3 regions of the Bacillus sp. AFS017336 genome follow, and region 1 is predicted to be linked to each of the others. Evidence: riboswitches for the same ligand, from Rfam matches in the RefSeq annotation. Region 1 holds a riboswitch; each other region holds the start of a gene.
The links. A riboswitch is a leader RNA that binds a small molecule or an ion and turns the genes downstream of it on or off. The one in region 1 is predicted to bind lysine.
Positions count from the first base shown of each region.

Region 2: linked by a shared signal. The riboswitch ahead of CN601_RS10400 (amino acid permease) and the one ahead of CN601_RS20880 (aspartate kinase) in region 1 are both predicted to bind lysine.
Region 3: linked by a shared signal. The riboswitch ahead of lysA (diaminopimelate decarboxylase) and the one ahead of CN601_RS20880 (aspartate kinase) in region 1 are both predicted to bind lysine.

Region 1 covers NZ_NUCO01000039.1:6,510-11,820, reverse strand. The annotation lists gene CN601_RS20895 (MDR family MFS transporter) at 1-58, shown strand, start outside; gene CN601_RS20890 (PepSY domain-containing protein) at 163-594, opposite strand; gene uvrC (excinuclease ABC subunit UvrC) at 741-2,516, shown strand; lysine riboswitch at 2,596-2,771, shown strand; gene CN601_RS20880 (aspartate kinase) at 2,878-4,119, shown strand; gene CN601_RS20875 (hypothetical protein) at 4,337-4,546, shown strand; gene CN601_RS20870 (YslB family protein) at 4,651-5,103, opposite strand.
Region 2 covers NZ_NUCO01000020.1:61,875-67,185, reverse strand. The annotation lists gene CN601_RS10420 (nitroreductase family protein) at 1-223, shown strand, start outside; gene CN601_RS10415 (YdeI/OmpD-associated family protein) at 512-1,090, shown strand; gene CN601_RS10410 (hypothetical protein) at 1,172-1,369, shown strand; gene pdxK (pyridoxine/pyridoxal/pyridoxamine kinase) at 1,436-2,251, opposite strand; lysine riboswitch at 2,514-2,691, shown strand; gene CN601_RS10400 (amino acid permease) at 2,888-4,360, shown strand; gene CN601_RS10395 (MBL fold metallo-hydrolase) at 5,000-5,311, shown strand, end outside.
Region 3 covers NZ_NUCO01000031.1:24,673-29,983, reverse strand. The annotation lists gene msrA (peptide-methionine (S)-S-oxide reductase MsrA) at 1-312, opposite strand, end outside; gene mscL (large conductance mechanosensitive channel protein MscL) at 465-854, shown strand; gene CN601_RS18565 (coiled-coil domain-containing protein) at 934-2,151, opposite strand; gene lysA (diaminopimelate decarboxylase) at 2,344-3,666, opposite strand; lysine riboswitch at 3,802-3,975, opposite strand; gene CN601_RS18555 (cation diffusion facilitator family transporter) at 4,283-5,188, shown strand; gene CN601_RS18550 (VC0807 family protein) at 5,272-5,311, opposite strand, start outside.

The DNA.
Region 1 (5,311 bases):
AGCTGGAGACAATGAAAATAAAGAAGAACAAGTTAAAGTTGAAACTGCGACTTCTTAATTTCACAAGCTAAATAAAATAAAAAACCATCTAGATTGTGGTTCACTACAATCTAGATGGTTTTTGTTTTTCATAAAATCTATATTTAAGGCACTAACCAAACATTAAATAGCCATTGAAACTTTTTCTCTTCGCTTTTTCATTTTTCTTTTATTTCGCCACAAAATCCAAGATAAAGTCAGTCCAGTTCCAGTAAGAATAAAAAGACCGATTCCACTTATTAAACCAATAATACCGGTATGTAAGCTTTTTACTGAAAAGGCTGATTGCTCAGGTCTATTTTGAAAATTTGGGAATTGAGTATTGTTTCCAGTTTGTCCATTTTGAGAAGTTGTGTTGTCACCGTTTTGTGAATTAGATTGTTGATTTCCATTAAACTGGCCACCTGAAGGGAATTGACCGTCTTGCATAGAAAATCTACCTCTTTCCTCGCCTCCTTTATTAAAGTATAGGATTATTCCAGTTGTTGATTCGATTAGTAAGAAAACCGAAACAATAACACCAATCCAAAAATGAATCGCTCGAACTTTTTTCATTTAGTATTCTCCTCTTCTTAATTACTATTGAAATTAAAGTTATAATAGAAAGCTTAATTTTTTCTTAATTATATTAAAGTATTTTCAGTTTTTAACGATGGAGATTATAATATTAAGTGTACAAATGCACGGAAGGGGGTTTGACATTGAATAATCATTTAAAAGAAAAGTTGGCGCTATTACCAGATCAACCTGGATGCTATTTAATGAAAGACGTTCAGGGGACAATTATCTATGTAGGAAAAGCCAAAGTATTAAAAAATAGAGTTAGGTCATATTTTACAGGATCTCATGATGGTAAAACGTATCGTTTAGTTCAAGAAATCACTGATTTTGAATATATTGTGACTTCTTCAAATATGGAAGCATTAATTCTTGAAATGAATTTGATTAAGAAATATGATCCCAAATATAACATCATGCTAAAGGATGATAAATCATACCCCTTTATTAAAATTACTGCTGAAAAACATCCGCGTTTATTAATTACGCGTAATGTGAAGAAGGATAAAGGAAAATATTTTGGACCTTTTCCTAATGCTACTGCTGCAAATGAAACGAAAAAATTATTAGATCGTTTATATCCATTGCGAAAATGTACTTCATTACCTGATAAGGTTTGTTTGTATTATCATATTGGTCAATGTCTTGCGCCTTGCGTAAAAGAAGTAACCGATCAACAGAACCAAGAAATAGTAAATGAAATTGTTCGTTTTCTAAATGGTGGTGAAGATCAAATTCGAAAAGAGCTTGAGGCAAAAATGTTAGCAGCATCGGAGCAATTAGATTTCGAGCGAGCGAAAGAATACCGAGATCAAATTGTGTCAATTGAAGCAACGATGGAAAAGCAGAAAATGATGAATAGTGATTTGGTTGATCGAGATGTGTTTGGATATGCAGTGGACAAAGGATGGATGTGTGTTCAAGTTTTCTTTGTTCGAAGTGGAAAATTAATTGAGCGAGATGTGTCTTATTTTCCAATTTTCGATGAGCCAGAGGAAGAGTTCCTTTCATTTATAGGACAATTTTATGAAAAACCTCATAATATAAAGCCGAAAGAATTATTCGTACCGGATAAAGTTGATACTGAAATTTTAAAAGAATTACTGAAAGTTCCTGTTCTACAACCAAAAAGAGGACAAAAAAAGGAATTAGTTGTATTAGCAAATAAAAATGCCAAAATTGGTCTCGGTGAAAAATTTAAATTAATCGAGCGTGACGAAGAAAGAACAGTTAAAGCAATTGAAAAACTAGGTGAAATATTAAATATTGAAACTCCTTATCGAATCGAGGCATTCGATAATTCAAATATTCAAGGTACGAATCCTGTTTCAGCAATGATTGTATTTATAGATGGAAAACCGTCAAAAAAAGATTATCGAAAATATAAAATTAAAACTGTAGTTGGACCAGATGATTATGATTCAATGCGTGAAGTTGTAAGGAGAAGATATTCTAGAGCATTAAAAGAAAATCTACCTTTACCAAACTTAATTATCGTCGATGGAGGTAAAGGACATTTAGCTGCAGTAGAGGATGTACTTCAAAATGAATTAGGTTTATTCGTTCCAACCGCAGGACTTGTTAAGGACGAAAAACACCGAACTTCAGAGTTATTAATTGGGCAGCCACCTCAAATTGTACAATTAGGAAGACAAAGCCAAGAATTCTTTTTACTCCAAAGAATTCAAGACGAGGTGCACAGATTTGCGATTGAATTTTACCGTCAGTTGCATAGTAAATCGATGGTTCAATCTGCATTAGATGGTATTCCAGGTGTCGGTGGTACTAGAAAAAAAGCCTTACTTAAATATTTTGGATCTGTTAAAAAAATAAAAGAAGCAACAATTGATGAATTAATAGCAGCGAAAATACCAAAAAATGTTGCAGAAGGAATCTATCAATTTTTCCATAATGAGTGATATTTAGATTCTTCCAATATTTTTATCTTGACACTATTTTCAAAATAATTTATATTTTAGTTAAAATTAAATGATTTTCTCTCGTAATAGAGGTGCAAAACCTAAGAGTATGCTGTCATAGACGTGTGGCGTTGTAATGGACAGTTGAAAGGATGTTTTGCCGAAACAAAAGGAATCCACAATTCATTTTGTTGGGACTGCATTTAAGAAATGTAGTACTGTCGCATAATAATTATGCGGGGAGCTATTGAAGAGATGTTGATGATTTGTCTATTTTATTTATTGTAAATTAGGCGCGTGAACATTGCTTCACGCGCTTTTTTGTATTCTTTTTTAAGTTAACAAAGTGAGGATGAGAAAAATGGGAATTATTGTTCAGAAATTCGGTGGTACTTCAGTAGGCTCAATTGAACGAATACAGCATGTTGCTGAAACAGTAACCAAATCTTACAAAGAAGGAAACCAAGTCGTTACAGTTGTTTCAGCTATGGGACATCATACTGACGAACTTGTTAGTCTAGCAACACAAATTAGTCCACAAAACAATAAGCGCGAATTAGATATGCTACTTACAACAGGTGAACAAGTTACTATTTCATTACTTGCAATGGCAATCCAAGCTAAAGGGTTTAAAGCCATTTCACTAACAGGTTGGCAAGCAGGTATTCAGACTGAATCTGTACATGGTAATGCTCGAATAGAAACGATTCATACTGAAAAAATTCAACAATTGCTTGATGAAGGTTATATCGTAATCGTAGCCGGTTTCCAAGGCTTAAGTGAAAATAATGAAATTACAACGCTTGGCCGCGGTGGTTCAGATACTACAGCAGTAGCTTTAGCAGCAGCTTTAAACGCAGAACGTTGTGATATTTATACTGATGTATTAGGAGTTTATACGACGGATCCTAGAGTTGAACCAAATGCATCGAAACTAAGCCGTGTCTCGTATGATGAAATGTTAGAACTTGCAGCTTTAGGAGCAGCTGTTTTACATCCAAGAGCAGTTGAATTCGCAAAAAATTATAATTTAGTCATTCAAGTACGATCAAGTCAACATGATGAAATCGGTACATTTATTGGGGAGGAACAAGAAATGGAACAACAATCAGTCGTAAGAGGAATCGCATTCGAGTCTAATGTAACAAGAATGACTTTAAACGGTTTAAATAATCATGTAGATTTATTACCTAAAATCTTTACTTTATTAGCAACTGAAGGTATTGATGTTGATATTATTATTCAAAGTGTAACATCTGATAATTTAGTAAACCTTTCATTTTCAATTAAATCAGAAAATATGTTGGAAGCAATTACAGTCCTAGAATCAAAGAAAGAATTTTTAGGTTATCGTTCATTTGATTTTGAAAGCGAACTTGCTAAAGTCTCAATTGTTGGTAGTGGAATGGTTTCAAATCCAGGTGTAGCTGCGAAAATGTTTAAATTTTTAGCTGACAGTGATATTCCGGTAAAAATGGTTAGTACATCAGAAATCAAAGTGTCAACTGTTGTACCTAAATCAAAATTACAAGAAGCAGTACATGCGCTTCATGAAGGATATGAATTAAATCGTATTAATGAAGAAGTAGCAGTAGAAAATTAAATAGTAAATAAAAACCCTTTTAGGCAAACCAATCTTTCTTTAAAACGGCTAAATAGTGATTTTAACAAAATAATCACTATAATCATTTAAAGCCATAGAGTATTGAGAGGACGCATAAAAGGGTTTTTTTGTAACTAAATCGAATAAATTAAGTAAATATTCTGTAAATTAAGAAAGGGTGTCGAATGGTCGAATTGAATAGTAGGAGGTATTAATAATGATGCATAGTTTAATTTTGTACGGATATGGAGAAATTGTGCTACAGCTAGTGCTATTAATACTCACCATTTTGATTTTTGTTTTTATTTGTTTATTTTTCATTAATTATATTATTAAAGGAGTTAAACGTAAAAACGAAGTAAGTATCGAGGAAGAGATTATGTGCAGGAAAAGTGAGGAAGGCCAGGGAATAGGGAATTCAGAATAAAGGTAGTGTAATAAGGAGTTAAAAGTTTGTAGGGGTAGATGAGGGGGATTTGGTGTTTTTTTGTAAAAAAAGTAACCACAAGGAAAAATGCCTTGTGGTTATTTTTATCTTTTTGTAATTGGATCTTTTAAATCCCATTTTACTTGGAATTTTACTTTGTGGCCTCTTTTACTTTGTTCTTCATATGTTTCAGCAATAACGTCTATTTGCTGTTCAATTTGCATCGCTAGAAATCCTGCTTCTAATTGGTAAGAAACGTTCTTTTTATGCTCATTTCTGTATGTAATTAACTCAGACGATAATGTTAAATGAACTTCTTGCTTCTTTTCTTCTTCAACAGTAAGAGTACCCCATCCTGCTCTTTCAAAGAACTCGATAATTTCTTCAAATGTCGCTAAAGGATATTTTCTGGCAATCATTTTACCCGCCCAATATAAAATATCATTTTGATCTTTTCCTAGTAAATTGTTTAATAGATCATCGCGTATAAGTTCATAGCCAAAACCAGAAATATTTCCCGGAATATTTATATCTTCAATTTCAATGTCGTTCGTCATGGTCGGATAACAACTCCTCTTCCTAAAAAAACATGTTTTTATTATATACAAAATTCAATAAGAAAAACAATATTTGGAAACGTTGATAGTAATAATTGGAAGGCTCTATACAGTACAGATAAACAAACTAAATGAGAAGTTTTTTCAGTAAAGAAAAATGTACGCGTTTTCTTGACCTGCTATATTATCAGGAGTAAAATGGTTTGTA
Region 2 (5,311 bases), on a different contig from region 1:
TGACGGTGGATTAGTATCAATGCAATTTATGCTTGCTGCAAAAGCAAAAGGCTTAGACACAGTACCAATGGGTGGATATGACCAAGCGAAGTTTATCGAAGCTTTCAATGTACCAGCAAACTTCAAACCAGTAATGCTAATTTCAGTAGGTAAAGGAATTAAAGCAGGCTTCGAAAAAGTTCGTCTAACTTTAGATGAAGTTGTTACTTGGGATAAATATTAAGAAATCAGGGTTAAATGAAGGACAGGGAATAGGGAGAACCTAGGACCTGTTCTTTTTTATTGTTATTTCTAAATTTTGTCCCTTTAACTCATCATCCCCTCTCACGGAACTACTAGTATTATAAGAATATGTATTGTAAAATTTAATCGAAGAAGTTTGTGAATCTATTGGGAATTTTGTTTCGGTACATAATGGCTATACTACTATAAAACGAACATATTAAATCCTTAAGATCGGTTATTATCTATTTAAGTAATTTTGTGAGGTGTTAGTGATTTGAATGATAATATGCATCCTAAAGTTGAAGCATTTTTAATTAGAGCCAAAAAGTGGCAAGAAGAATTTTATAAATTGAGAGAAATCGTGCTTGAGTGTGAATTGACCGAAGATTTTAAATGGATGCATCCTTGTTACACGCTTGATAATAAAAATGTAGTTTTAATACATGGGTTTAAAGAATATTGTGCACTTTTGTTTCACAAAGGTGCGTTGCTAAAAGATCCAAAAGGTATTCTAATTCAACAGACGGAAAATGTACAATCAGCACGTCAGATTCGGTTTACGAATATTCAAGAAATAATTGAAATGGAAAGCGTCTTAATCGATTATATTAAAGAAGCAATCGAAGTGGAAAAAGCAGGTTTGCAGGTTGAATTAAAAAAGACTGCAGATTATGAAGTTCCTGAAGAACTTCAACTAAAATTAGATGAAAGCCCTGCCTTTAAAACTGCTTTTGAAGCATTGACTCCAGGGCGTCAAAGAGCTTATATTTATTATTTTTCTCAACCAAAACAATCGAAAACTAGAGCGTCACGTGTAGAAAAGTATATTGATCATATTCTTGACGGAAAAGGTTTAAATGATTAGTATAAAATTAGTAAAAAAAATATATACATGCTAAATAAAGAGTGATTAACACTAGTAATATGAAAAGAAGGAGGGAATCGTATGGGACAAAATAAACATGCAATTCATCTTCACAATATGCATCGTAACCATAATCAACGAGTAGCTGAGTTTCATAAGCAACATGCTATTCAGATTGCAAATGGAGAAAACGGAAATGGTTTATTAGCTAGATGGGAAAGATTCGTTTTTTTCAAATCAAGAGATTTATTTAAACTAATTAAAAACGTGATCAAGTGAACTTTTAAAAAAATGTAAAAACCACAAGGATTTAATTCCTTGTGGTTTTTTTTTATCTTGATTTATTTAAGCTTCACCATGTAAACGATAAGCCATATGATTTGTTGGGCCTACGTATTGATTAATTGGGAATGAGTGACGAATTGCTTCAGTAATGAATTTTTTAGCAGTGTTAATTGCTTCTCTTGGTTCTGCACCTTTAGCAAGCTCTGCACAAATTGCTGCAGAGTATGTACAACCTGCTCCATGTGTGTATGTAGTTTCAATTCTGTCAGATTCTAAATGTTCGATTTTTTCACCATCAAATAATACGTCTATTGCATTTTCATGTTGAATTTTGCTTCCGCCTTTTACTAAAACATATTTTGCACCTAACTCATGGATTTTGCGTGCTGCTTCCTCCATTTGTTCAACTGTACAAATTGGTGCCATTTTAGCTAATTGTGCTGCCTCGAATAAGTTTGGCGTTACAACTGTTGAAAGGGGAACTAAAATTTCTCTTAATGCATCATTTGTTTCTGGATGAAGAGCTTCGTCATTTCCTTTACAAATCATAACTGGGTCTACAACTACGCGATCAATATTATGTTTTTTAATCGTTTTTGCAGCTAACTCAATGATCTCAACTGATCCTAGCATTCCTGTTTTCATCGCTTGAATTCCAACACCAACTACGATTGTTTCTAATTGTGCTGCAATTGTATCTATATCAATTGGGAATACTTGATGATGCCAATGGTTATGAGGATCCATCGCTACTAAAGTTGTAATTGCACTCATTCCATAAACATTACGTTCCTGAAATGTTTTAATATCAGCTTGTAACCCTGCTCCACCACTACTATCTGATCCCGCAAGTGTAAGTGCTTTATAAATTGTCATGTGAAAAATTCCTCCTTTGAAGTACATAGAAATATTATACATAAAGGAAGTAGAATGGTACAAGGTAAGAGCATTAGTCGCTAGACAATATTAGTAAAAAAATTGAAGTCTTACAATAAATTTGAGATTTTTACTAATCTTTTATGGCCTTTAGAACCACGATTCTCTTCATGCTACCCTCAAAATTTGTCGAAAAATCTATTGACAAACTAGATTAGTAGATTGTATATTGAACTTATAAAATTAAATATGATCTTTATCTCGTATGGATAGAGGCGCGGTTTTGATTAGTCATTACTTTGAGGTTTATGGGACCTATGATAAGTAATAAAAGGCGAAACTGCCGAAATAATAAATTTACCATTTAAATTTATTATTGGGCCTATTGCTAAATAAGCGTAGGACTGTCACAAGATTTCTTGTGGAGGGCTATTGAAGAGATGTTGATGTTGTTTGACACATATATATGAGTCTAGAACACGTGAACATTGATTCACGTGTTTTTTTGTTTTTTACTGGATTTTCCAATCTTTACATATTGTTGAAAATCATGAGTAAAATACACATCATACAACACTTTATACCGTCCCATATTCTCGCGTAAAGATAAGATTGCAAGAATCAAGAGGAGGCAACATGATGGGACTAACAAACCCGAAAAATGATCGTACAGAAACGAATACTAACCAAACTTCTTTAAAAAGAGGTCTAAAAGCAAGACATTTAACTATGATTTCAATTGGTGGATCAATTGGGACAGGTTTATTTTTAGCTAGTGGATCTTCAATAAGTGAAGCGGGTCCTGGTGGTGCTATTTTAGCTTACGGATTGATTGGTATAATGGTTTATTTCTTAATGACTAGTTTAGGTGAGATGGCGACTTATTTACCAGTTTCTGGTTCATTTAGTACTTACGGATCTCGCTATGTAGACCCAGCATTTGGTTTTGCAATGGGTTGGAATTATTGGTATAACTGGGCGATTACATTAGCTTTTGAATTATTAGCTTCAGCAATGCTTATGAAATATTGGTTCCCACATACTCCAGCAGTATTATGGAGCGGAATCTTTTTAGTTATTATTTTAGGTTTAAATTTACTTTCAGTTAAAGGTTACGGTGAATCAGAATTTTGGTTTTCATTAATTAAAGTAGTTACTGTAATTGTCTTTTTAATAGTTGGTATTGCAATGATTTTTGGTATTTTAAAAGGGCATGATGCAGGTTTTAAAAACTTTACTGTTGGTGATGCTCCGTTCCATAATGGATTTTTAGGTGTATTATCAATCTTTATCGTTGCAGGATTTTCATTCCAAGGAACTGAATTAATTGGTGTTGCAGCAGGTGAGACAGAAAATCCAGAAAAAAATGTTCCAAAAGCTATTCGTCAAATTTTCTGGCGTATCCTTTTATTTTACGTGTTAGCGATTGTAGTAATTGGCTTATTAATTCCTTATACAGATCCTGACTTAGTGCGAGGCAGTGTTGCTGTTAGTCCATTTACTTTAGTATTTGAAAAATTAGGTGTTGCATTTGCAGCGTCTGTTATGAATACAGTTATTTTAACATCAGTTTTATCTGCAGGTAATAGCGGAACATATGCGTCAACACGTATGTTATATACTTTAGCAGTAGAAGGAAAAGCACCTAAATTCTTAACAAAAGTAAATAAAAATGGTGTTCCTACAAATGCTTTATACGTAACACTTGCAGTTGGTTCATTAGCTCTTTTATCTTCATTTTTTGGTGAAGGTCAAGTTTACAATTGGTTATTAAATTTATCTGGTTTATCAGGTTTTATAGCTTGGTTAGGTATTGCGATTTCTCACTACCGATTCCGTAAAGGGTATGTTGCTCAAGGGAAAGATTTGAAAGAACTACCTTACCGTGCAAAATGGTTCCCTCTAGGTCCAATCTTAGCATTCTTAGCTTGTTTATTTATTGTTTTAGCTCAAAACTATCAAGCATTTACTGGTCATGCAATTAACTGGCAAGGTGTACTTGTTTCATACATTGGAATTCCTGTATTTTTAATTGTTTGGTTAGGTTATAAAGTTAAACATAGAACAAAAGTTGTACCTTATAAAGAAATGGATTTAAGTAGAAAATAAATTACTATGTGATCTAACCCTTTCATCTATGATGGAAGGGTTTTTTAGTAAGATAAGTAAGTATAAATTTTGAGGTGTACCACAGTTCTAAAAACTGTTGTATTTTTTTGGCTGTACTCTAAGCAAAAAAGGACCAGTCTATTTTTTGCTCGTTTTTTTTTATGGGGTTATTGATATTCGCACAAAGCTGTGACATTGTGGGAGAATCAACCAATTAACGCAGAAACCATTGGCATTATGGATGAAATCAATTGATATACTCGAAAGCTAGTTATTTTATGTACGAAATCTTTCCAAATACGCACGAAATTCATTGATTTATGCATAAACCCACGGATTGCAGAGTCCGCCAGCCATCATATCAACAAAAAATCCGATATATCAACAAAAATCAGTACTATATCAACAAAAACAAATGCTTTATCAACAAAGTTCACAGCTTTATCAATAAAGTACACAAAGTGTTCGCCATTACCAAACAACAACTAGATCCAATAGTTTTCAGCTTACAAAAAATGGAAGTATATTTAGTCATTTTAACGATTTTTATGGAAAATTTGGAATTTTTGTTCACAAAAACTAATACCATTAGTATTATAAAACTAAAGGTATTAGTTTTTATTATTAGGAGGGTATAATATGAAGATTACGAAAAATAATCATCTTTATGAGTTGAGCTTTTTACCCAATTTCTTTCCTGTAAATTGTTTTTTAGTTGAAGAAGAAAACGAGCTTACGTTAATTGACACAGCGCTATCTTTTAGTGCGGCTAAAATTTTAGATACAGCAAATCAAATAGGCAAAAAAATTACGAATATCGTTTTAACACATGCTCACGGTGATCATGTCGGTTCGCTTGATCAATTAAAAGCATTACTTCCAGATGCGGTCGTGTCTATTTCAAAACGAGATGCAAAATTATTAAAAGGGGATACTAGTCTAGAAGCAAGT
Region 3 (5,311 bases), on a different contig from region 1:
TTCATTATGATAAAAGATTGCCGTTTTATACGAACTACCTCGATCACCAAATTGCCCACCTACATCAGTCGGATCAATTTGTTGCCAAAATAAGTCTAATAGTTTTTCATACGGATATACATCAGCATCAAATGTAATTTGAACTGCTTCGTAATGGCCTGTTAAATGAGTGCACACTTCTTCATATGTTGGATTTTCTTTTTCCCCACCTGTATATCCTGATACAACCTTTATAATTCCGTCCTGTTGATCAAACGGTTTTACCATACACCAAAAACATCCGCCAGCAAATGTAGCCAATTCTGTCCCCATACCTTAACTCCTCCTAATAATTGTCATTAATTAGTATTTACCATATATATAAGTCGATATAAATATTTTTGCTTAAAAAGGCTAATTCTTAACTTGAAAGAATCAATTTTTGTATGTAAACTTATACGATAATTACACAGGAGGAAAGTAATATGTTTGAAGAGTTTAAGAAGTTTGCCCTAAAAGGGAATGTACTTGATTTAGCGGTTGGGGTTATTATTGGTGGAGCTTTTGGTAAGATTGTGTCTTCTTTAGTCGCTGATATTATGATGCCAATTATTGCACTTATCATAGGAAAGGCAAATTTTACAGGGTGGCAATTTAATGGGATTAAGTATGGTACTTTCATCCAGACAGTGATCGATTTCTTTATTATTGCGATATCAGTATTTTTCTTTGTTCGATTAATTAATAGACTTTCATTTAGAAAGAAAGAAATAGAGGAAGCTAAACCTGTCGTTCCTACTAAAGAAGAAACCTTACTTATAGAAATACGAGATTTATTAAAAGTACAAGTTAAAAACCAAAAAGATATAAGCTAAAGCTTATATCTTTTTTATATTTTAAGAGAAAATAAAAAACCTCGTACCATACTAAATATAATACGAGGTTAATAAACTATTAGAATTTTCCGTAGCCTAAGAAGTGAGAGCGAACCCAGCTATTACTTAAGCTGATAATGCTGATTCCGCTGCTTCCAGCATGAACCATTTTATTTCCACCAATGTAAATACCCATATGTGAAGGACCATTAATATAAGTATTTTGTAAGAATACTAGGTCACCAGGTTGTGGAGAGCTTACTTTTGTCGCACTACTCCAATATGTTTTTACATTTCCACGAGAGATGCCATATCCATTATGTGAATATACGTACCAGATGAATCCACTGCAATCGAATCCACTTGGAGAAGTTCCACCAAATACATAAGGAACACCTTGATATTTAAGAGCAAAATCTACAATTCCATTACCTGTTGCAACTGATCCACCATCATCTGATGGTCCAGCATTTGATCCAGAATTAGAATCAGATTTTGAATGTGAGCTTGAGTCTGATTTTGAGTCTGAGCTAGAAGAGTTTGAACTAGTGTTAGTCGCTTGACTATTGTCACTATCATCCTCATTATCATCGCTAGATAATGCTGCTAGTTCTAGAGATTGTTGCTCAAGACGTTGAACTCTTTCATCTTCTTTTGCATTTTCTAGTTCTTTAACAGCCAACTTCAAGTTAGCTTCTGCAGTATCTAATGATTTTTGTTTTTCAGCTTGCGCATTAGAAAGATCACTTTGTTGTGCAACTAAATCTTCTTTTGCTGCTACAAGCGTTGCTTTTTTCTCATCAACAAGTTGTTTTTCTTTTTTAACTTCGTCTTGTTCTGATTGTTGTTCTTTAATGATGTTTTCGTCAGCACTAAATAACGTTGAAATTGAATTTAATCTGTTAAAGAAATCTACAATTCCATCAGAGTTAAATAAGACGTCAGTCACAAGATTTACTTTTGGTTGCTTTTGCATAGCAACTAAACGTTGTTCTAATACTTCATTACGTTTTTCAATTCGATCTTGTAAATATGTAATTCTAGCTTTTTTATCATTGATAAGTTTCTCTGTCTCAGTGATTTCTGCTTTTTTTGCATCTATATTGTTCTTAGTTGTTTTAATTTGAGCATCTATCTTCTTTACTTCGCTGCTTAATTTTTTAAATTGTGATTGGAACTTATCTACTTCAGCTTGCTTTGTTTCTACTTTGCTATCAGCTAATACTGAAGCATTTGGCGCTAATGATAATACTATTGTACTTGCAATTGCTAGCACTGCCAGTTTTTTTCTTAACATTTCAGCGTCTCTCCTCTCGCTAATCTACCTAAGTATTTATACCATAGATTCACGAAGAGAGTCGCAATTGTTACAATATTGTAATATAAATGATAAATATGTCTTTATATGTCGATAAATTATCACAATTTATTGAGGAAAACGAAATAAAACACTTCCATTTATAATGAAAGTGTTTTATCAATCTGTTATTTATCTAATAGAAGAGTTTTCAACATAAACTCTGTCGTTTCTCACTAAATCTTCATATGTTTCACGGCGTACTACTTCTCTTGCCATACCATCTTTAACGAAAACTACCGCTGGACGACGGATACGGTTGTAGTTATTAGCCATAGAGTAACCATAAGCACCAGTACATGACATAGCTAATAGATCATTGTTTTCTACAACTGGTAATTTACAATCCCAGATTAGCATGTCGCCACTTTCGCAACATTTGCCTGCAATAGAGACAACTTCTTTATTTTCATCATTTGCTCGATTTGCAAGCATTGCTTCGTATTTTGATCCGTAAAGAGCTGGACGGATATTATCAGTCATTCCTCCGTCAACAGATACATATTTACGAATTGAAGGTAATGTTTTTGTTGAGCCGATCGTATAAAGTGTTGTTCCTGCTTCTCCAACTATACTACGTCCTGGCTCTAACCATAGCTCTGGTAGTTTATAATCTAGCTCTTCACATTGTTGTTTAATAATCGTGGTAATTGTATCAATATGTTTTGCAACAGCTAAAGGCTCATCTTCGGAAGTATAACGAATTCCAAAGCCTCCACCTACATTTAATATTTCAGCTGTAAAACCTAAATCATTTTTAAGGCCGTTTAAAAAGCTCATTAATACATTGATTGCATGAACAAATCCATCTGGCTCAAAAATTTGTGATCCTATATGTGAATGTATTCCTAATAATTTAAGATTACTTGAATTTAATGAAACTTCAACTGCTTCGTTAGCTTGCCCAGACATGATGTCGAATCCAAATTTAGAATCCTCTTGTCCTGTCATAACATATTCATGTGTGTGTGCTTCAACACCTGGAGTAACACGTAATAAAATTGAAACCTCTTCACCACGTTGCTCAGCCAACGCTTGTAGTACTTCTAATTCAAAGAAGTTATCAACAACGAAACAACCGATTTTTGCATTTAATGCTTCTTCGATTTCTTCAATTGTCTTGTTGTTTCCATGAAAATGAATTTTCTCCGCTGGATAGCCTGCTTGCAACGCTGTATAAAGTTCTCCACCAGATACAACGTCTAAACACAATCCTTCTCTTTCAATTAAACGGGCTTGTTCAACACATAGAAATGCTTTACTCGCGTATGCAACTTGATATTTCATTCCTGTATCTTTTAGAGCTTCAAGGAATTCCCTACATTTTGATTCAATTAATGCTTCATCATAAATGTATAGAGGTGTACCGTAATTTTTAGCTAATTCTACAGTATCACAACCTCCAATTTCTAGATGTCCTTCATTATTAATTCGACTATTACCATGTAAATACATTCATATTCTCCCTTCAAATCCAAATGTAAGATCATTCTAAGAAGCTTCCTTCAATGTATTAGTGTATTAAAAAAGACACATGAAGGATATGTTCATGTGCCTATCGCTTTAAAAAAAGGACTTAGCCAATCACATCTCTTCAATAGCTCTTCACAAACACATGTGACAGTACCACATTTATTCAATGTAGTCCCAGAAATAAAATGTGTGGCAATTTATTTCTTCGGCATTGGATCCTTTCTCATTTCGTCATCGAACCCACAGTTCTCTAAAATGATACTTATATACAATGCAACCTCTACGAATAGACTGTTTTTTTTTATATTAGTCTATGTATAACACAGTCTAAAAATAGATGTCAAACCATTTTTTGAAAAATCTTGTCGATTTATATTTCAATTGCACACACAGCTTTTTCTTTTCAAAATAGTATCTGTATTATAGAATATGTTTTATGCGAGCGAAAAGGTGAATTAAAATGAAAAATCATTTCAATAAAAAAAAATTAAATATAAAAAAAACAAACCACTAACAAATTGTTAGTGGTTTTTCTTTTTTGTTGCCTTATCACAAAACTCTTAACTTAAGTAGAAAAAATTGGACAGGGGTGAATAGATTGCGTTCAAGCAAAATAGCGGCACTTTCAATATGCAGTAACACAATCATCGTTTTATTAAAATTAATAGTAGGAATTTTTACTGGTTCTGTAGCAATCATCTCGGAAGCAATCCACTCATTATTGGATTTAGTTGCTTCAGTAATTGCATTTTTCTCTGTAAAAATATCAAACAGACCTCCTGATGAGGATCATCCATATGGGCATGGTAAATTTGAAAATATTTCGGGTACAGTTGAAACAATCTTAATATTCGTAGCAGGTATTTGGATTATCATTGAATCTGTTGAAAAACTTCTACATCCTTCTCCTATTAAGTTACCTATGATCGGTGTAGTCGTCATGTTAATTGGAGCATTAATCAATTGGAGAGTCGGAAAAATTGTTCAAAAAGTAGGAAATGAAACTCATTCTGTAGCCATGCAATCTAACGCTTTGCATTTATTAACAGATGTCTATTCATCACTAGGGGTTGCAGTAAGTTTAGTCTTGGTAAGTCTTACTGGATGGGAATTTCTTGATGCTTTAATTGGTATTGGAATAGCCATTCATATAATGAAGGAATCGATTGAACTTGGACGTAAATCGTTTACTCCATTGCTTGATACTGGCCTTTCTTCTGATGAATTAGAACAAATCGAAAGAGTATTAAATTCATTTAAATCACAATTTATTGAGTACCATGACTTACGCACGAGACGCTCTGGTGCTGAGGAACACATTGACTTCCACCTAGTATTACCATCAGACATGAGCATTGAAGAAGCACATATATTATGTGACAAAATTGAAGAGGAAATAAAAAATGTGCTAGTCGATCCAAAAATATTAATTCACGTTGAGCCTGAAAATGAAAGAATACAAAAACTTGATATCTTAAATGCAGGAGAAATGCAGAAATTGTAATGAATTCGAAATTAATTGAAGGGCAAGGATAAAATGAATAAAACCACAAGGAAAATTCCTTGTGGTTTTTCTTCATATCAATATTAAATAATAATTTCATCGGAAGTTTGCTCAGGGTCATCC